Regions from separate parts of the Thalassolituus sp. UBA2590 genome, predicted to be linked through region 4. Evidence: predicted binding sites of a transcription regulator. Region 4 holds the regulator's gene; each other region holds the start of a gene.
What was found. The regulator sigma-54, encoded in region 4, starts transcription at its own class of promoters, with help from an activator protein. The targets are predictions, from matches to a motif close to TGGCACNNNNNTTGCTNT.
Positions count from the first base shown of each region.

Region 1 (5,191 bases), on a different contig from region 4:
CAAGCAATTTATTAACAACACCCAAAGACATAGCGCCCACCAAAGTGCCCCAAAGGTTACCCACACCGCCGAACACGACAACCATAAATGAGTCGATAATGTACGCCTGACCCATGTTTGGCCCAACGTTAGTCAACTGTGACAGGGCAACACCTGCAATACCGGCGATACCTGAGCCCAGGCCAAACGTCAGTGCATCAACCCAGCCAGTGCGAATCCCCATAGAGCTCGCCATCGGACGATTCATGGTTACTGCACGCATCTGCAATCCGAACAGGGTTCGCTTAAGTATTAATGCCAACAACGCGAGCACCAGGAGACTGAAAATAATGATATATAAACGGTTAAAGGTCAGCTCGAGCGCCGGATTAATCATGAAAGTACCCGCCATCCAGTCGGGCGTAGCTACTTCACGGTTTAACGGGCTGAAGATTGAGCGTACCGCCTGCTGCAGCACCAGACTGATACCGAAGGTGGCGAGCAGAGTTTCCAATGGGCGGCCATAGAGATGGCGGATAACACCACGCTCAATAGCGACGCCCACCAGACCGCTCACCAGAAATGCTGCAGGCACAGCAACGGCCAGTGACATGCCAATATGGTCTGGCATCAACTGTTGAACAACGTAGGTTGTGTAGGCGCCCAGCATGATCATTTCGCCATGAGCCATATTGATCACGCCCATCACACCAAATGTAATCGCCAGACCAATGGCCGCAAGGAGCAGCACAGCACCGAGAGCCAGGCCAAAATAGAGATTTTCAGCAACGCTGTTCAGTGACAGCAGGCTTTCGATTTTCTTGAGTGCTTCGTCTGCCGCCTGAATTTCCTCGGTTCTGGAATCTGCTTCAGCAGCACGGCGATAGTTGGCCAACGCACCGCGAACATCCGGGTAAAGTGACCCTGAAAGAAGCTTCACGCCTGCGATGCGTTCTTTTTCGGTCTCTGCTTCCAGCAGGCGTATGCCCTTCACCAGAAGAAGAACGTCACGAACGTCTGTTTTTTCTTCGTTATCTAACGCTTCATCAAGCGTCGCCTGATCAAGATCTTCCGCAGACTTCAGTAAGTTGACCGCTGCCTGCAAGCGCATGTCCGGATCATCTGAGAAAATCTGCAAGCGTGCGATGCCGTTTCTCAGCAACACACGTAGCTTATTATTTACGCTGATTTTTTTGATATCGCGTTTACTTTCCAGAGTGACCTCTTCACCACTGAAAAATGTCGTCACCGAATCATCGTCATTAATAACGACGACCCGATCGTCTTTACGGTAATACAGGTCGCCTTCGACCATAACCTGCATAAAGAGAAGCGTTTTAGGGTCATCGATGGTTGTCAGGCGTTCGGTCACTGCCTGCTTTTCTCGATACCCTGCATCAATTAATTCTTGAGCAACGGCGTGTAACGCTGTGTTGGGCTTCATAGGTGATGCTTCAGCCCCTGCCACCACCACAGTATACAAAACAAATGCGAACAGCACGGCCGTCCGTATCAATACAGAAAACATAATTATCACCGGGAATTTTGAGAGAAGCAGGAAAGAATTTCCCTGCCTGTCCTTGTTACGAACTGCGATAGAGCGCGTTTTACCGCACTCTATTCCGCTGCCAGCGAATTACTCGCCTGCAACCGCCGAACCACCACAGGTTTTCGTTGAGGTGTTGTAGTTTCCGCAGTTAATCGGTGCAGTCCAGTCTGAGATCAGGTTTGCACTTTCTGGCAGATAATCCGTCCATGCATCACCTTTCACTTCTTCGTCAGTAGCCCAAACGATTTCGAACTGGCCATCTTCCTGAATCTCGCCAATCAGTACCGGCTTAGACAGGTGATGGTTTTCGTTCATTACGGCCGTACCGCCAGTCAGGTTAGGTACTTCGATGCCGTACATCGCAGAGCGTACTTTATCCACTTCTGCAGAGCCTGCTTTTTCAACCGCTTCTGCCCACATGCTGAAACCGATGTAAGTCGCTTCCATTGGGTCGTTAGTTACACGGTCTTCATCGCCGATGTAGTTATGCCATGCTGCGATAAACTCATCGTTAGCTTCGCTTTCTGCACTCTGGAAGTAGTTCCATGCAGCCAGGTGACCAACCAGTGGCTCAGTATCAAAACCTGACAGCTCTTCTTCACCTACTGAGAAGGCAACAACTGGAATTTCTTCAGACGCTACGCCCTGGTTAGCCAGTTCTTTGTAGAAAGGAACGTTCGCGTCACCGTTAATGGTAGAAACAACGGCCGTTTTCTTACCAGCGGCACCGAATTTCTTAATATCCGATACGATAGTCTGCCAGTCGCTGTGACCAAACGGCGTGTAGTTCACCATAATGTCTTTTTCAGCAACACCTTTAGACTTCAGGTAAGACTCAAGAATCTTGTTAGTCGTACGAGGGTATACATAGTCAGTACCTGCAAGTACAAAACGCTCAACGCCGAGATCGTTGATCAGGTAATCAACCGCAGGAATCGCCTGCTGGTTTGGCGCAGCACCGGTATAGAATACGTTGTAAGAAGATTCTTCACCTTCATACTGAACCGGGTAGAACAGCAGACCATTCAGCTCTTCCACAACTGGCAGAACCGATTTACGGGATACTGAAGTCCAGCAACCGAAGATCACATCAACGTCTTCTTTTTCCAGAAGTTCACGGGTTTTTTCTGCAAACAGAGGCCAGTTAGATGCTGGGTCGACAACCACTGGCTCAAGCTTTTTACCTAGCAGGCCGCCCTTCTTATTCTGTTCTTCGATCATCATAAGAACAGTGTCTTTCAGAGTAGTTTCTGAAATTGCCATAGTACCCGACAGAGAGTGCAGGACACCGACTTTAATGGTGTCATCTGCTGCATTCGCAATGCTTACGCCTGCAGCCATCGCTGTCATACCAACAATCTGTGACGCTTTCATCAGAGTTTTGAGACTTACTTTTTTCATAATTATTTCCTTTTTATGGTCAGGATTATGTCCGGCCTCGACTCTTCTCTTGGGGGTGTGTAAGAGCGGGCAACTATAAAACCGATCTAGTTAGAGCAATCGCCGTACCAGTTTTCATGCCTTATTTTTCGGCAATTTCTGGCAAAGAGTGCCCCCCAGAGGAGCATTTCCGGTCTTGAGGAGATAATTCGCACCAATAGTGCTCAGCGAGTTGTTTTTTTTGCCTTGAAAGCGTGCGTATCTATTTCCTTGATAAGTCGGTGGAGTATCGTTGTCGCGCTTCCTGAATTCTGTGAACTGTTATTTCGCGAACAGTATTGCGACTGACCTCGATGTGTTTAGTAAGATCTCGCGTTGCACGAGAGCTGTCTGCCGAAAGAATCGCACTGAGAATACTACTGTGCTCATCGTATGTTGCCTGTATACGCCTAGGCTCATAAAAGTCGAGGCGCCTTACGATCCTCAGACGCTCACATACGCCTTTATGAATGGCTTCCATTTGCTTGTTCTGGCCACACTCCAATAGTCCGAAGTGAAATTCCTCATCCAGAAACGCTACATCAACAGGGTCGACCTGCCTCTGTGAGGGCTTACAACACCAGATAGTAACCAACCCCGCTAAACGCTCGGCCCTGTCTGGTTCCATACACAGACGGCGAACCACTTCACACTCCAGCAGAATGCGGACATCGTAGAGCTCTTCGAAATACCGGAAATCAAAAGGCCGGACCTGCCAGCCATTGCGGAAGTACACCTGCACATACCCATCACGCTCCAGGCGATACAGGGCCTCTCTAACGGGTGTTCTGGAGGCCTGCATACGCGCAGCCACTTCACTTTCACTAAAGCGATCTCCCGGTAGCATTCTGAAATCAAAGATATCTTCTTTCAGCTGTCGATATACTTTCTCGGCAAGGTTCACAGGATGACCTTATGAGTTCAGTGATGAGATATAGGCCCGCCATCCGCCGAAATGACTGATATCCGTTGCGCTCGCCACCGCCTCTGGTTCGCAGATAAAGCCTTTCACCAGACGGCCGTCTTCCAGCTCAAGAGTTCCAATACCGAGTGGCTGCGGAATTTCTTCTACGAAAGAACCAAAGGCCGCCTGATCTAAACGCCACAGCTCGACGATTAATTGATTCCCTGTAACCTTTTCGATTTTCAGATCTTCTTCGTTAAGTCGCACCAGACCTGGCTTCGGAGGCACTGTATTTGCGAGAGCGTAGAGCTGATACTTGTTGGCGGTGAGTGTCTGTTCCAACAAGGTCGCATGACGACTGGTCAGCTGACGGTTCAGAGGCATCCCGGTCAAGTGGGCACCCACCACGGCAACGACGACTGACGCATCGTCTTTCTTACCCAGCATCACTGGCGCTTCAGCTAATCGAACGTGTGACTGCCACTGGCCAGCAAAGTTGGTCAGAGCCAGCTCGTGCCATGCTGGTGCAATAACAGTTATCCCAAACGGTAAACCGTCGCTACGCATATGCGCAGGCAACGACAGGGCACATAAGTCGGCCAGATTGACGAAGTTTGTGTAAGTGCCTAACTGGCTGTTGACCTCAACCGGGGCGGCATCAACGTCAGCCATCGTAGGAAAGCGAGGAGCGGTAGGCACGAACAACGCATCCACGGTTTTGAAGATACTCTGAATCTGGCGCACCAGATCTTTGCGACGATACTCTGCTTTAAATGCATCGACAGCAGTACCGTCAACGCCACCAGCAATGATGTTTTTTACGACCGGATTAATACCCGGTAAATCCTGTTTCAGAAACTCGCCGACAGCCGCATAGCGTTCGGCCACCCATGGGCCCTGATATAAAAGGCTGGCCAGCTCAAACAAGGGCGTAAAGTCGATTGTTTTTAACTCGAAGCCTGCATCAACAGCCTGCTCACAGGCTTTTTCATACGCCGCTTTTTGTATGTCATCTCCAAACCATGGTGCATCTGCAGGAATACCCAATGTCTGGATACGTTCATTACGCACCATAGTACGTGAGCGGGCGTAGCCATCTGCTGGATCGAATTGCGCAGCAATTTCATAAATGCGCTCGGCATCGCGGCTATTGAGCGCAAAGACAGAAACGCAATCAAGACTTCGGCATGCTGGAACAACGCCCGAAGCACTGATAGCGCCTACAGTTGCCTTTAAACCGACGATATGATTAAAGCCCGCAGGCACCCGGCCAGAGCCAGCGGTATCGGTACCGAGCGAAAAGGCCACCTGGCCCTTTGCAACCGCAGTCGCAGAACCAG
Region 1 is NZ_DDKU01000023.1:4,325-9,515, reverse strand. Features, by position in the region: gene urtB (urea ABC transporter permease subunit UrtB) at 1-1,423, opposite strand, end outside; gene urtA (urea ABC transporter substrate-binding protein) at 1,616-2,902, opposite strand; gene B2067_RS02200 (GntR family transcriptional regulator) at 3,171-3,851, opposite strand; gene atzF (allophanate hydrolase) at 3,861-5,191, opposite strand, start outside.
Region 1: urtA (urea ABC transporter substrate-binding protein) is a predicted target of sigma-54. The motif match lies at 3,022-3,039, and genes of this name have one in related genera.

Region 2 (5,191 bases), on a different contig from region 4:
GCCCGATCTGGTCGCTTACCCGGCTCGCCATGCGGTGTGTAGGCATCGTCTGAGCGGACTTTCAGGTCGGCCGTGTAACGGTTAATCATGGAGTCCATGTTGCCCGCGGTGATGCCGAAATAGAAATTCGGCTTACCTAACCTGGTAAAGTCTTCGGGGTTGTTCCAGTCAGGCTGAGCAATGATGCCGACACGGAACCCCTGAGATTCCAGCATCCGCCCCATGACCGCCATACCAAAACTGGGGTGATCAACGTAGGCGTCACCGGTTACCAGGATGACGTCACAGGAATCCCAGCCGAGCTGATCCATCTCTTCCCTGGACATAGGCAGAAACGGCGCTGTGCCGAAGCACTCTGCCCAGTATGGATAGTTGGAGAACAAGTGCTTGTTCGTCTGGCTGGAAGGCTGATTCATGGATAACCGCAAAGACCGAGGAGTATGGTCAGCTATTGTCTCAAAATCAGAGCCCAGAGCCAATGTGCACACCGGCTTTATGGCTTGTATGGTTGGTGCTTTCTCACACCTGACATGTAATAAACTGTGAAGCGCTGGCTGAGCGAGGTGTCTGGCCTCGCCCATATTACGGTAGAGATTACTTAATCTGATCCAATACGGCTTTAAACTCCGGTACCTTGCAACTGCCCACCAGCTCGAACAGGCACATTTCGACGCTGGTTGGGCGAGCACCGGCATCCAGCATACGATCAATTCCCAGCTGACGGTTTGCGGGTGTTCGCGAGGAAACGCAGTCAGTAACGACCTCAACTTTACGCCCAAGCTCAATCAGATCCCGTACGGTCTGATACACACAGATATGCGACTCGATACCCGCGACCAGCCAGGTATGTACATCACTCGCTTCAATAGCGTCGACGAAACGCGGTTCACCACACGCACTGAAGGTGTACTTAGAGATGGGTTCTCCAGAAAGAAGCTCCGTTAACTCAGGTGATGTCTCGCCCAGCTTTTCCGGGTTCTGCTCAAGCCAGATAATCGGCAGGTCAATCGCCTTTATGCCGGAAATCAGTGTTCTCAGAGAGGCGTGCATTGCCTCGGAATCGTGCATCAATCGGGCTAACTTACCCTGAACATCCACAATGATCAGGCCGGTGCGCTTGCGGTTGAGCATAAAAATTCCTTATTTCACAAATGGTTATAGTGATTACGATACGAGCTGCACCAGAGTATCACCAAACATCTGCGCTCCGCACCAAAACGAGCCGAAGGTAATCGCAGATATCTAATAATAATTCTCAACCTCATATTTAAAACTGACAACCATATAATCCTTACCTCTCTGAAACCTGCATGAAACAAGGCTTCTCTGGAATTATTTCAATTTAATAAATTAATTGGCACGGTGCTTGTATTAAGCATTTCAGAACTTCAATGGCGAAGTTCGCAATTTTCAAATCAAGATTTACAAAGCAAAGGCGCTTTCGACTCCTGCTAATAGCAGTGCTGTCGTAGCGCCTTTTTTTGTTGCTTTAAAAAGGGGAAGGAAATGCGAGGAATCAAAACTCTGCGCCGCACGTTTGTGAAAAGCGCACTGGTATTGGCCGCAGGCATGGCAACCATGTCAGCGCCTCTGGTATCCGCTGAGGAATGGGCAGAAAAAGAAGAACTGAAGTTCGGTTTTATCAAGCTGACCGACATGGCTCCTCTGGCTGTAGCCTATGAAAAAGGCTACTTCGAAGAAGAAGGTCTGTACGTCACCCTCGAAGCACAGGCTAACTGGAAAGTCCTGCTCGACCGCGTAATCGATGGTCAGCTCGACGGTGCCCACATGCTTGCTGGTCAGCCCCTGGGCGCAACCATTGGCTTCGGTACGCAGGCACACATCATCACTGCGTTCAGCATGGACCTCAACGGCAATGGCATCACGGTATCAAACGATATCTGGAGCCAGATGAAAGAACATATCCCGCACGAAAATGGCAAGCCAGTTCACCCGATTAAAGCAGATGCACTTAAACCAGTCGTTGAGAAATATAAAGCCGACGGTAAGCCATTCAACATGGGCATGGTATTCCCGGTTTCAACACACAACTATGAACTGCGTTACTGGTTGGCTGCGGGCGGTATTCACCCTGGCTACTACGCACCGCATAAGGGTGATACCTCGGGTCAGATTGATGCCGATGCGCTGCTTTCTGTAACTCCACCACCGCAAATGCCTGCAACGATGGAAGCCGGCACCATTTACGGTTACTGCGTAGGTGAACCATGGAACCAGCAAGCCGTATTTAAAGGCATTGGTGTACCCGTTATTACCGACTACGAAATCTGGAAAAACAACCCAGAAAAAGTGTTTGGTGTAAGCAAAGAGTGGGCAGACAAATACCCAATCACTCATAAGAAAGTTGTTAAGGCGATGATTCGTGCAGCAGCCTGGCTGGATGCTGATAACAACGCGAACCGCCCTGAAGCAGTAAAAATTCTGTCTAAATCCCAGTACGTAGGCGCTGACTATGACGTTATTGCTAACTCAATGACAGGCACCTTCGAATACGAGAAAGGCGATAAGCGCGAAGTACCGGACTTCAACGTGTTCTTCCGTTACAACGCAACCTACCCATACTACTCGGATGCCATCTGGTACCTCACTCAAATGCGTCGCTGGGGTCAGATTTCTGAAGAAAAATCAGATGACTGGTTCATGGAAACAGCGAAGAAAGTTTATCGCCCAGATATCTACGCTTCTGCAGCCAAAGAGCTGATCAAAGAAGGCAAGCTTGATGCGAAAGACTTTCCGGATTTCGCAACAGAAACCGGCTTCAAACCCGCTCAGAAAGGCTTCATCGACAATATCGTATACGACGGTAGCAAGCCTAATGAGTACCTCAAGAAGTTCGAAATCGGCCTGAAAGGCGCCGAGAAAATCTGATCTGAATATCCGATCGGATGCAACAAAGTGGGTGAGGCTTTCCTCACCCACCCATTAAAAAGGGTCAACGGACTCAATGGTCCGGACCGAAGGAGTTTTTATGACTACTGCGCTGTCGAATATTGCCTGGATTTCACCCTTTGTGAGTATTGCGAAAGGTGAAGATGTTTCTGGAAATATCCAGACGATTATTAAAACTATTGGTCTGCCACTGGCCGGCTTATTGGTTTTTCTGATGATCTGGCAAGCCGCCGCCAGTAATATCAATACCTCTCTGGGGCAGTTCCCCGGACCAGGTGACGTTGTTACCCAGACCAAAGGTCTGCTATCTGAACACTTCACTGAACGTGAAAAAGCCGAAGCGTTTTACGAGCGACAGGAAAAGCGTAACGCTGCCCGCGTTAAACAAGACCCAACTTACGTTCCGAAAACCCGGGACTACACAGGTAAACCAACCTACATTGATCAGATTGGGACCAGCCTGGTAACCGTATTAAGTGGTTTTGTCCTGGCCTCACTGATTGCTATCCCATTCGGTATCGTTATTGGACTGAGTGCCAACCTTTACAGCGCATTCAATCCTGTTATCCAGATTTTCAAGCCAGTATCACCTTTAGCCTGGCTCCCTATCGTCACTATGGTGGTATCTGCTCTCTATGTATCAGACGATCCGATGGTGCCGAAATCATTCGTGACTTCCATGATCACAGTCATGCTGTGCTGCCTTTGGCCAACGGTAATTAATACCGCGGTGGGTGTCGCATCTATTCCTAAAGATCTCGTGAATGTGTCACAGGTCTTGCGCCTGAGCTATATGGAACACGTTCGTAAGATCGTACTTCCTTCATCCATCCCTATGGTATTTACCGGTCTACGTCTCTCTCTGGGTATTGCCTGGATGGTACTGATCGCGGCGGAAATGCTCGCGCAGAATCCAGGCCTTGGAAAATTCGTCTGGGACGAATTCCAGAACGGCTCTTCTGACTCCTTAGGCCGGATTATGGTCGCCGTTATCACCATTGGTTTGATTGGCTTCTTACTTGACCGCGTCATGCTGATGATTCAGCGCAAAGTGTCGTGGGATAAGTCAGCAGCTACACGATAAGTACACAAAGGACAGAGGAGTTTCATTATGAACCCATTACTCGAACTATCAGATGTTGGTATCGAATTTCCAACACCGAAAGGTCCTTTCTGTGCCCTTCAGAATGTGAACCTGAAAATTAAGAAAGGCGAATTCATTTCGCTGATTGGTCACTCAGGCTGCGGTAAGTCTACGGTACTGAATATCGTGGCTGGTCTGTATCAGGCGACTCAGGGCGGCGTCGTCCTGAGCGGAAAAGAAGTGAATGAACCAGGCCCTGAGCGTGCTGTTGTCTTCCAGAACCACTCTCTCCTGCCCTGGCTCACCGCTTATCAGAACGTTGAGCTGGCTGTAAAGCGCGTATTTAAAGGTCATAAATCCAAAGCAGAAATGCGTGAATGGATTGAGCACAACCTCGAGCTGGTTCACATGAGCCACGCTATGCACAAACGCCCGGATGAAATCTCCGGTGGTATGAAACAGCGCGTTGGTATTGCGCGAGCCCTGTCGATGGAGCCGCAGGTTCTGTTAATGGACGAGCCGTTCGGCGCACTTGATGCCCTGACACGCGCTCACCTGCAGGACTCTCTGATGGAAATTCAGAAAGACCTGAACAACACCGTCATCATGATTACCCACGATGTCGACGAGGCAGTATTGCTTTCGGATCGTATTGTGATGATGACCAATGGTCCGTCCGCGACCATAGGCGAAATTATGGACGTAGAACTTGAACGCCCACGTAACCGAATTCAACTTGCCGACGACCCGCAATACAACAAGTACCGTCAGCAGGTTCTGAGTTTCCTGTATGAAAAACAGAGAAAGCCGGATACAGATGCGCCCGCTAAGAAGGCTGCCGACTCCGACGATAGTAATGAAGAAAAGGTCGACAAAAAGACCGGTGAAGTTGCTTAACCTCTATTGATAAAAAGGCTTCGAATTAAAAGGAGAATGCCATGCAAGCTAAGAAAACGTTACTGGCGATCGCATTGGGGACTGCCACACTGGGTGCATCTGCGTATGAAACTGAGTACGGCAATGCCTACGCTGATGTCAAAGTGCGTTACGAGACCAATGATACTGACGATGCGACTGATAATGACGCCGCGACAGGCCTGATTACTGACGCTGCAGTCGGCTTTGAAACGCTCAATTACGAAGGGTTCTCGGCTCTTGTAGAATACGAAATTGTTCAGCCTCTGATTGACGATTACG
Region 2 is NZ_DDKU01000026.1:28,993-34,183, forward strand. Features, by position in the region: gene B2067_RS02595 (YgiQ family radical SAM protein) at 1-416, opposite strand, end outside; gene B2067_RS02600 (hydrolase) at 595-1,131, opposite strand; gene B2067_RS02605 (CmpA/NrtA family ABC transporter substrate-binding protein) at 1,570-2,889, shown strand; gene B2067_RS02610 (ABC transporter permease) at 2,990-3,994, shown strand; gene B2067_RS02615 (ABC transporter ATP-binding protein) at 4,022-4,891, shown strand; gene B2067_RS02620 (alginate export family protein) at 4,933-5,191, shown strand, end outside.
Region 2: B2067_RS02605 (CmpA/NrtA family ABC transporter substrate-binding protein) is a predicted target of sigma-54. The motif match lies at 1,356-1,373, and genes of this name have one in related genera.

Region 3 (5,191 bases), on a different contig from region 4:
CCTTCAATAACCAGGCGATACGGTGCACCAGCACACGGGTCTTACCCGAACCGGCACCTGCGAGTACAAGCTGATGTGGAGAGTTAGCGCATACGGCGTTGCGCTGACCATCATTCAGCTGATCAATAAGAAGCGATATATCCATGGGCACCAAGTCTACCAGAATGTTTCACGCGCCCTGAACACTTACTGTGGGCTTATACGTCGTCATAAGTCCCATGGCTAAGGAGAGTGAATTTCGTATAATCAGACTCTGACACCTGAGCTCTGGAACGCACGTGAAAAATCAGCCCATTCTGAAAGAAATCGCCAGCGCCCGGTCGTCTCTGCGCAAGTCAGAAATCAAAGTCGCAGATTTTGTTCTCGCCGAACCTGAACAGGTAATGCATATGCGCATCGTTGACCTGGCTCAGGAAGCACAGGTCAGCGAACCTACCATTGTGCGCTTCTGTCGCGCGATCGGATGCAACGGTTTCCAGGAGTTCAAGGTACGTATTGCTCAGGAAACCGCGGTGGCCAATAACCTTGGGCAGTTCGCGATAGCCGAAGACGACAGCATTGACGATATCTGCACCAAGATTGCCGACACAACCATCCAAAGGCTGTATCAGGTCAAATCTCAGCTGCTGCCCGCTCAGGTTGCAGACGCAGCTCAAGCCATGAGCAGCGCGATGCGTGTGGAGTTTTACGGTTTTGGTGCGTCAGGAGCCGTTGCAACCGACGCCCAGCATAAATTTTTCCGTTTGCAGGTCGCCACCGCGGCATACAGTGACCCTCATATGCAGTCGATGTCGGCCGTCACACTGGGCGATAAAGACGTTGTCGTTGCTATTTCTCAAAGCGGACGCACTCTGGATCTTATGCACTCAATTAAACTGGCACAGAAGCATGGTGCTGTTGTCGTTAGCCTGGCCCCTCAGAATACTCCGGTCAGTAATGCCGCCGACCTGCCGATTCATATTAATATCGAAGAAGACACCGACCAGTTTACGCCGATGACTTCCCGGATTGCCCACCTGATGGTGATTGATATGTTGGCGGTTGCCGTCACCCAACGTCGTGGCCCCGACTTTGCCAACCATCTTAATGCGATCAAACAAAGCATCCGGTCTTTGCGATCTGAAGGGGATCATTAAGGTCCGCCTGAAACAGAACTATTCAAACCGACACTCAGTAATAAACTACCCAACAGTGGAATTAGGACAATAACGCCCAGTTAGTGAGTTTGGCTGAATAAACCGGTTGGCTTATCAGTCAGTTCCTGTAATCTGTCTGTAAACAAAAATAAGCAGAATCGCAACCGGACTTGTGAATCCCAGAGGGAAAAACACTATGGAAACCGCTAAAGATTATACTTCTGAAGAAACCGTATCGTTCGACGAAAACGGTAATGTTGTTGTTAACAAAGAGGCGCACGCTTCTAAGAAATTAATCTCCCGCCGGGCCATTGAGGCACACTTAGAGCGGAAGCGTCTGGAAAAAGACCTCGAAGCTTATTACTTCGACTGATCAGTCCGCAATAGAGAAAGCAGCCAACCGGCTGCTTTTTTTTGCCTGAATATTTTCATCAGCCAAACTCGGCATTTTTACTAGCCAGAGAGCGAACTCAGATTGATTCGCTCCCTGAGATCCAGAGTTCGTTTGTGGGAGCTATTCAGCCAGCTTGCCTGGCCAATGGCGATGGTTTTTGCGGCTACGGTATTCGCTAAATAGCCTTCGGCTGATTCACTCCCACAGTGGTTTACAGGTTGATTCCAACCGCTCCGTTTAAGCATTCTTCTGTCGTTAATTGATCGCCTTTAAATACTCGCTGATCAACCCTGTGCTAAAAATAACAGACATAAAAAAACCGGCCAGTTGGCCGGTTCTTCGTTTTGGCATCCTTGCCAGCTGAGGTTCAACTTACTTAGAAGTGAACTCTGGGTACGCTTCCATACCACACTCAGCAATATCAACACCTTCGTATTCCTGCTCTTCGCTGACGCGCAGACCCATGATGGCCTTGAGTACGCCCCAAACGATCAGAGAAGTTACGAATACCCAGATGAAGATAGTCAGAGTACCAACCAGCTGTCCCATGAAGGTAGCATCAGCGTCAGACAGCAGTACTGCGAAGATACCCCATACACCAACAACACCGTGTACAGAGATCGCACCTACTGGATCGTCGATCTTCAGCTTGTCGAGGGTCAGGATAGACAGAACTACCAGAACACCACCCGCAGCACCGATCAGAGTTGCCAGGAAAGGTGATGGATCAGCAGGCTCAGCAGTGATCGCAACCAGACCAGCCAGAGCACCGTTCAGAGCCATAGTCAGGTCAGCCTTACGGAACAGGATGTAACCAGTAATCAGGGCAGCAATCAGACCGCCTGATGCAGCAGCGTTAGTGTTCAGGAATACGTTAGCAACTTCGTTTGCAACTGCGATACCACCCAGTTTCAGAGTAGAACCACCGTTGAAGCCGAACCAACCCATCCACAGGATGAACATACCCAGGGTAGCCAGTGGCAGGTTAGCACCAGGAATAGCGCGTACTTCACCGTTAGGGCCATACTTGCCTTTACGAGCGCCCAGCAGCAGAACACCAGCCAGAGCAGCAGCAGCACCCGCCATGTGAACGATACCTGAACCTGCATAGTCAGAGTAGCTCAGTTCGTACAGACCGAATACAGAGTCACCGTTCCAGGTCCATGAGCCTTCCATAGGATAGATGAAACCAGTCATTACAACAGCGAATGCCAGGAACGCCCACAGCTTCATACGTTCAGCAACCGCACCAGAAACGATAGACATTGCAGTCGCTACGAAAACAACCTGGAAGAAGAAGTCAGATGCACCAGCGTATTCGCCCATGTCACCGAAACCAGATTCGTTAGAAGCCGCCAGAACACCTGCAATCGCAGCGTCGTCCATACCAGCAACAGTAGTCACACCAGACAAGAAGTAACCGCCGCCATACATCAGTTCATAACCGCAGATCAGGTACATGGTGCACGAGATCGCGAACAGGGCGACGTTTTTGGTCAGAATTTCAGTGGTATTTTTAGAGCGGACCAGACCCGCTTCCAGCATGGCGAAACCTGCCGCCATCCACATTACCAGCGCGCCACACACCAGGAAATAAAAGGTGTCCATGGCGAACTGAAGTTCAAAAATATGATTAAGATTCGATTCCATTATAAGCCCCCCGCATCAGGCTCTGTTATGTAGTGGTCGGACGTCTTACAGCGCGTCTGCGCCAGTTTCGCCAGTACGGATACGAATAACCTGCTCAAGGCTGGTGACAAAGATCTTGCCGTCGCCGATTTTGCCGGTGTTCGCTGCTTTAGTGATTGCTTCGATGACTTTTTCAGTCAGGTCTTCAGCAACCGCCACTTCAATTTTTACTTTTGGCAGAAAATCCACCACGTATTCAGCGCCACGGTACAGTTCAGTGTGGCCTTTCTGACGACCAAAGCCTTTCACTTCAGTCACTGTGATGCCCTGAACACCGATCTCAGACAGTGATTCACGAACATCGTCAAGCTTGAATGGCTTAACAACAGCAGTAATGAGTTTCATAGAAAACCCCTTTCGTAATTTAGATAAGGTTACAGATAGCCCGTGCGGGGGCACGGGCTATTGTATGCTTTTTACAGGTCGATAGGCAGGCTGTAAGAAACAACAAACTTCAGATCGTCTTCAGTTTCATCTAACTCAGCGTCAACTACCTTACTCGCAGTGAAAGACAGGTTATCCGTGTAGGCATAGCTCAAATCAAGGTGAACGTACTTGTCGCTATCTGCATCACTGTTAGAAACACCAACAGTCGCGCTGTACGCATCCATGCCATAACCCAGAGTCAGGTAGCTGTAATCGTCTGGGTTGCTTGATACTGGATAGTAGTAAGAGAAAGACGCGCCTTCGTAACCCAGAGATACGATCAGCTCAGACAGATCGAAAGTGTTACCGCTAGTGTCTTGATCAGACTCCAGAACATCAGCAACGCCGTTTTCGTCTTCATCACTTGGATCTACATAGGTGAAGTTGTTAGCGCTTGGGTAAACGTAAGTCAAAACAGATACGTCGTAGGAGAAACCTTCCATTTCACCACCGTAACCTACATACAGGTCGTATTCGTTTCCAGCTGCGCTATCACCGCTAGAAGTCCACATACCAGCGTAAGCACCACCAGTAGAAAGAGTGATGTCACCAGAAACGGCTGGAGAACCGTTACCCAGATCCAGACCACGCCACAGGTACATGCTCGCAACCGCTGCAGATGCAGATACATCTACTTCAGCTTGAGCCAGTTGAGCACCAGTCAGACCTGTAGTCATAACACCAGCGAGAGCGATTGCTTTAGTCAGTTTTTTCATCGTTCTTTTTCCTATTACGGTTTTTTTAGCTGTTGATCTTTCAATTTGGTCGATATGGGCAATTCGCACCGATATCTTTCTGTCACTCGGTTATAGCAGGGTGTGTGCCAACTTTTGATATACCCTTTTAAATCAATAACTTAGTAAAAGTATGCGGACTTTTACAGTCATTGACGCAACCAAAAGAGGGCACGCAGCCAAAACCAGCACCCATTTATTGCACACCCTTCTGACGGTTTGCACTGTTTGGGTGCAGCATTTGAAATTATCCCCTTTGCCCTTTCTGGTACACTGCGCCAAAACCCTTCCGGAGGTAAATTATGAAACCCGATGCGATTAAGAGCCGACTCGAAGAAATGCTGGAAAAGAGCCCGTTTGCCAGCCTGTCATCTGACCTGAAGCTGGCACTTCAGTCTCAACTGCAGAGCCTGATCACTAACGCCAACCTGGTGACCCGGGAAGAATTCGACGTGCAGGCAGAAGTTCTGCGTCGTACCAGTGCACGACTGGCGGAGCTTGAAGAGCGTGTTGCTAAGTTAGAAGCAGAGTGATCTTCTGATGCTTTGATTAAGCGGCCTGATGGCCGCTTTTTTGTTTTTGGCCGCTGATTCTGCGGGCCGCTGTGGTAGTAGCCGCTGGCGCGGGGTAACTTCTTTAGCTGCCGCTAAGGTCTGATGGCCAGTTGAGTTGCCGCTAGCGCGGGCTGGCTTTTTTGGCTGCCGCCAGGGTTTTATTGCCCTGTTTGGGGATTGCATCCCCGGGCGGGCAGCCCCTCCCCTGCTTCGCGCTTTCTGGGCCGCGTTTCCTTCACAGAACTTGAGAACCCTCGC
Region 3 is NZ_DDKU01000023.1:12,794-17,984, reverse strand. Features, by position in the region: gene uvrD (DNA helicase II) at 1-145, opposite strand, end outside; gene B2067_RS02255 (SIS domain-containing protein) at 279-1,136, shown strand; gene B2067_RS02250 (PA3496 family putative envelope integrity protein) at 1,333-1,509, shown strand; gene B2067_RS02245 (ammonium transporter) at 1,903-3,180, opposite strand; gene glnK (P-II family nitrogen regulator) at 3,226-3,564, opposite strand; gene B2067_RS02235 (TorF family putative porin) at 3,636-4,361, opposite strand; gene B2067_RS02230 (accessory factor UbiK family protein) at 4,682-4,912, shown strand.
Region 3: B2067_RS02235 (TorF family putative porin) is a predicted target of sigma-54. The motif match lies at 4,454-4,471, and genes of this name have one in related genera.

Region 4 (5,191 bases):
TGTGTTTCAGAACCTGACGGTCCAGCTTATCCACCATCTGATCGATAGCGGTATACATATCTTCGTTTTCTGCTTTGGCGTGCAGGTCGTGACCTGTGATGTGAATTGTCGCTTCAGCCGTCTGTCGATCTTTAACGACAGTCAGTGTGACTTGCCCTGTGGTGATGCTGTCACTGTGGCGTGTCAGTTTAGCCATTTTATCTTCAACGTGTGCCTGCATAGCTTCTGTTACTTCTACATGATGACCACTGATATTGATTTGCATGCCAAGTCTCCTGTGTCGCTGGCGGTATGTGAATCAAAGTCTGTTGACTCTCAACTAACAGACTCTAAATCAGCTGCTTACGTTCATTTGATGGTGGTATCAGCATAGCCTCGCGGTATTTCGCTACCGTGCGCCGTGCCACTTTGATGCCTTTCTCACCCAGCATCGTTGCTATCTTGTTGTCACTGAGTGGCTTCCGCGTGTTTTCGTCCGCGATCAGTTTTTTGATCATCGCCCGGATGGCCGTCGATGAACACTCCCCGCCGCTGTCGGTGCTGACGTGGCTGGAGAAAAAATACTTGAGCTCAAAAATGCCGCGCGGCGTATGCATGTATTTCTGAGTCGTCACCCGCGAGATCGTTGACTCATGCATACCAACCGCTTCGGCGATGTCATGAAGCACCAGCGGTTTCATCCCTTCATCACCTTCTTCAAAGAAGTCTATCTGGAATTCAACGATTTTGGTTGCGACTTTGAGCAGAGTGTCATTGCGACTTTGCAGGCTTTTGATAAACCAGCGCGCTTCCTGCAGGTGATCTTTGAGGAAGGTATTGTCGGCACTGCTGTCTGAGCGGCGGATCAGCGATGCATAATCGGCATTCACACGCAGCTTGGGTGCAATTTCTGGATTCAGCTCAACACGCCACTCATCACGAATCTGGCGGACGATGACGTCTGGAATGACGTATTCAGATTCTTCTGAAGCGATACCGGCACCCGGCTTAGGGTTCAGCTCTTTAATCAGTCGCATGACGGATTTCAGATCGTCTTCCTTTAATTTGGTACGGCGCATCAGCGACTGATAATCACGGCTACCAAGCAGGTCAATATGATCACGAATGATCAGCTGAGCTTCGGTTAACCACGGGGTACCTTGTGGAAGCTGATGCAGCTGAAGAAGCAGACATTCGCGCAGGTCGCGGCAGAAAACACCGGCCGGATCAAATTGTTGCAGGCGATGAAGAACAGCCATCACTTCTTCTTCTTCGATCTCGAGTGATGGGTCCATCGCTTCAATGACGTCTTCAACTGTCGTGTGAAGGTAGCCATCATCGTCTACACCATCAATCAGCATGGTCGCAACTTCGCGGTCAGCATCTGACATTGGGGTCAGGTTTAGCTGCCAGAGCAGGTGATCCTGCAGATTGTCGCTGGTGGCGTAGCGGGAATCGTAGTCAAAGTCTTCGTCTACCGGCCCGGAGCTTGATGCGACTCCGGCGCTGACCTGATAGGTATCTTCCCACTGGCTATCTACAGGCAGGTCATCGGGCAGTTTCTCGCTCGACCATTGCTCATCGAGAGATTCCTGGCCGCTCTGATCGTCGTAGGAATTGTCATCGTAGGAATTGTCGTAATCCTGATTGTCAGAGCTGCTCTCACGGTCTTCGCGGCTGTCTCTGTCGTTGTTATCGGAATCAGAACTGCGGGAATCGTTGTCGGACTCGTTTCCTGAGTCGCTGTTGTCATCAAACTCTTCGCTTTCCAGCATTGGGTTGGAATCCAGCGCTTCCTGAATTTCCTGCTGAAGGTCCAGCGTTGAAAGCTGGAGGAGGCGGATGGCCTGTTGCAGCTGAGGCGTCATTGTCAGCTGCTGGCCCATCTTAATCTGAAGGGATGTCTTCATATAACTCGGTAATTACGACCTGAAAATCTAACCATCTTTTTGTTTGATGCACCTAGCATTATAGGCAAAGTCCTTGTGTATGGAACCTATTTTGCTTACCAGAGTAAATAGATAACCTTACAGTACGTGACATTGGTCAGAGTTTCAAAGACGGAAATCGTCACCAAGGTAGACTTCCCGTACCTGTTCATTCGCCAGTACGTCTTCAGCCGTGCCTTCGGCGATGATGTGGCCGCCACCGACGATGAAAGCCTTTTCGCAAATCGCGAGGGTCTCGCGCACGTTATGGTCGGTGATCAGTACGCCGATGCCCCGCGCTTTGAGCTGACGGATGATATCCATGATGTCCGATACTGAGATCGGATCTACACCGGCGAAGGGTTCGTCGAGCAGAATGAAGGAGGGCTCTGCTGCCAGCGCTCTGGCAATCTCGACACGTCGACGCTCACCGCCGGATAACGCCATGCCTGCGCTGTCGCGGATGTGTTGAATATGAAATTCGTTGAGTAGCTGCTCGAGCTGTTCGGTGCGCTGCTGGCGATTGAGATCTTTACGGGTCTCAAGAATTGCCATGATGTTATCGGCAACACTGAGCTTGCGGAAAATCGACGCTTCCTGCGGCAGGTAGCCGATGCCTTTGCGGGCGCGGCCGTGCATTGGCAGGTGGCTGATGTCTTCGTCGTCGATCATGATGCGACCACGATCAGCCTGCACCAGGTTGACGATCATGTAGAAACAGGTCGTTTTGCCGGCGCCATTAGGGCCCAGCAAACCAACGATCTGACCGCTTTCAACGCGTATAGACACGTCTTTAACGACTTCGCGGCCGCCGTAACTTTTGGCCAGATGTTCTGCCTTCAGTGTTTTCATTCTGTCGCTGCTTCCGGAGATTCTGTCGTGTCAGACTCTGAGTCAGATTCGGACTCAGGTTTTGGCGGCTGGATAACGACTTTGATCCGGCCGGAGTCTTCATCTGTGCTGTCGGTCGACGACTCAGCGGTGGTGCCATCAGCACGCACGGTCTCTGTTGCCATGTCGTAGGTGATGCGTTCGCCGCTGAAAATATTGCCTTCCTGTTCCAGCTCAGCATCGCCGGTGATAATGATGCGGCGCTCGCTGGTGTAGTAATCGATGCGGTTGCCGAGGGCTGTGGTGAGCGGTTTACCGACTTCAATCTGCTGCTGATAACGGGCGCGGTCGCCTTCTGCGACGGCTTTTTCGAGGGTGTCGCCGTTGCGCAGAATCATCAGGCGGTCGGCTTCTATTTTCAGCGTGCCTTGGGTAAGAATGACGTTGCCTTCATACACAACTGTACCTGCGCGGCGGTCGATTTCTGCAGAATCTGAGAGGATCGTCATTTCTTTCTGCCAGTCATCCGGCAATGCGACTGTGTAGCTTGCGATCACTGACAGCGACATCACGGCCAGTTTATTGAACAGGTTCATAAGTCGTACGGACTCCTGTTTTCAGTTCGAGGCGCTGACGTGTGGCGTCAAACATCATTCCGGTGCCAGTCATGCGGCTGTTTTCACCCGTCATGGTAACCAGCTCATCAGTCTCTGCGATCTTGTCATCAATATGATAGGTCAGCCTTGAGGTTTCAAGGCGCATCGGGTCACTGCTGTCGAGCGGCCTGATTAATATGTTGCCTGATAATTTCAGTGCCTGTTCGTTGCCGCGCATAACACCTTCGTCAGCGGTCAGTACCCAGTCGTCTTTTGAACTGACCAGAAGACGTGGCTCACTGAATACGGTGAGGTCGCCCTCGGGAAAGTGCTCTGATTTTGCGGCGTAAAAAGTATCGGCCAGTGAGCCGTCTTTTTCGTAGCGGCGACTGAACAGTACTTCGCCATAATAATCCGGCTCGCGAACGACCTGTTCGGTCGTTTGCCCGGTAATATCGCGGGTGTAGCGATCTACTGCCAGAAAGGCAACGCCGAAAAATGCGGTGACTAATAGCAGTAGATAGCGCTTACGCATCAGATGACGCCTGCTCGCAGAAGGTCGTGCATGTTAATAACACCGACGGTGCGGCCTTCGTCCTGCACGACGAGCGCGTTGATCTTGCCGTCTTCCATGATTTTCAGGGCTTCTGCTGCGAGCATGCCCGGTGAGGTCGTTTTACATTCAACCGTCATCACATCTTTGATGGTGGCATTACGGATATCGACACCATGGTCGATGGCACGACGAAGGTCACCATCGGTGAAGATACCGGCGAGCTTGCCGTCCGGGCCTGCGACTGTAGTCATGCCCAGCCCTTTCGAGGTGGCGATCAGCAGCGCTTCAGGCAGTGAGGTTTCCGGAGAGACAACCGGAATCTGCTCGCCACTGTGCATGATGTCTTCTACTTTCAATAGCAGACGACGACCGAGGCTACCGCCCGGGTGCGAAAATGCGAAGTCTTCGGCGGTGAAGCCTTTTGCTTCCAGCAGCGCGATCGCCAGCGCATCACCCATCACGAGTGCACACGTTGTCGAGGACGTCGGCGCCAGATCAAGAGGGCAGGCTTCCTGATCGACACCTGCATAAAGGTGGCTGTCTGCCGCTTTCGCGAGTGTGGATTCTTTATTTCCTGTCATGCTGATCAGCTGCGTACCCTGACGCTTCAGCAGTGGCAGCAGGCTGGTCACTTCGCTGGTTTCACCAGAGTTGGATAATGCAATGACAACGTCGGCAGCGGTGATCATACCCATGTCACCATGGCTGGCTTCGCCCGGGTGAACGAAAAAAGCAGGTGTGCCGGTACTGGCCAGTGTCGCCGCCATCTTGTTGCCAACGTGACCAGACTTGCCCATGCCGGTTACTACAACTCGACCACGGCACTGAATAATCAACTGGCAGGCGCGGGTGAAATTCTCATCCAGATGGTTGCTCAGTAGGCCAACCGCTTCCTGTTCGAGTTTTACCGTGCGGCGTGCGGAGTCAATAAAGTTAAAAGTCGTTGATTCAGTCATGCTTGATTTGCCAGAAATAAGGTGAACATGTAGCCGAGGTAGCCGGCAGTAAGAATGATGCCTGGGATACGTCCCAGCGTCCCTCTGCGATAACAGATAATAAAGAACAGCAGCAGGGCAAAGGTAACGCCAGCCATCACTATGTAGTCACGGTAAAGTGCCATTGGTTCAACGGCGGTGACCGCCAGTATCCCCGGGATCGGCATCACCGCGAGCAGGTTGAAAATATTTGAGCCAATGACATTACCGATAGCAATGTCATGGTGGCCTTTTAAAGCACTGGCGACGGACGCTGCAAGCTCGGGCAGGCTGGTGCCGATCGCAACGATAGTCAGACCAATCACA
Region 4 is NZ_DDKU01000053.1:41-5,231, reverse strand. Features, by position in the region: gene hpf (ribosome hibernation-promoting factor, HPF/YfiA family) at 1-265, opposite strand, end outside; gene B2067_RS04925 (RNA polymerase factor sigma-54) at 330-1,889, opposite strand; gene lptB (LPS export ABC transporter ATP-binding protein) at 2,034-2,759, opposite strand; gene lptA (lipopolysaccharide transport periplasmic protein LptA) at 2,756-3,334, opposite strand; gene lptC (LPS export ABC transporter periplasmic protein LptC) at 3,318-3,869, opposite strand; gene B2067_RS04905 (KpsF/GutQ family sugar-phosphate isomerase) at 3,869-4,846, opposite strand; partial or broken gene B2067_RS04900 (sodium:calcium antiporter) at 4,843-5,191, opposite strand, start outside.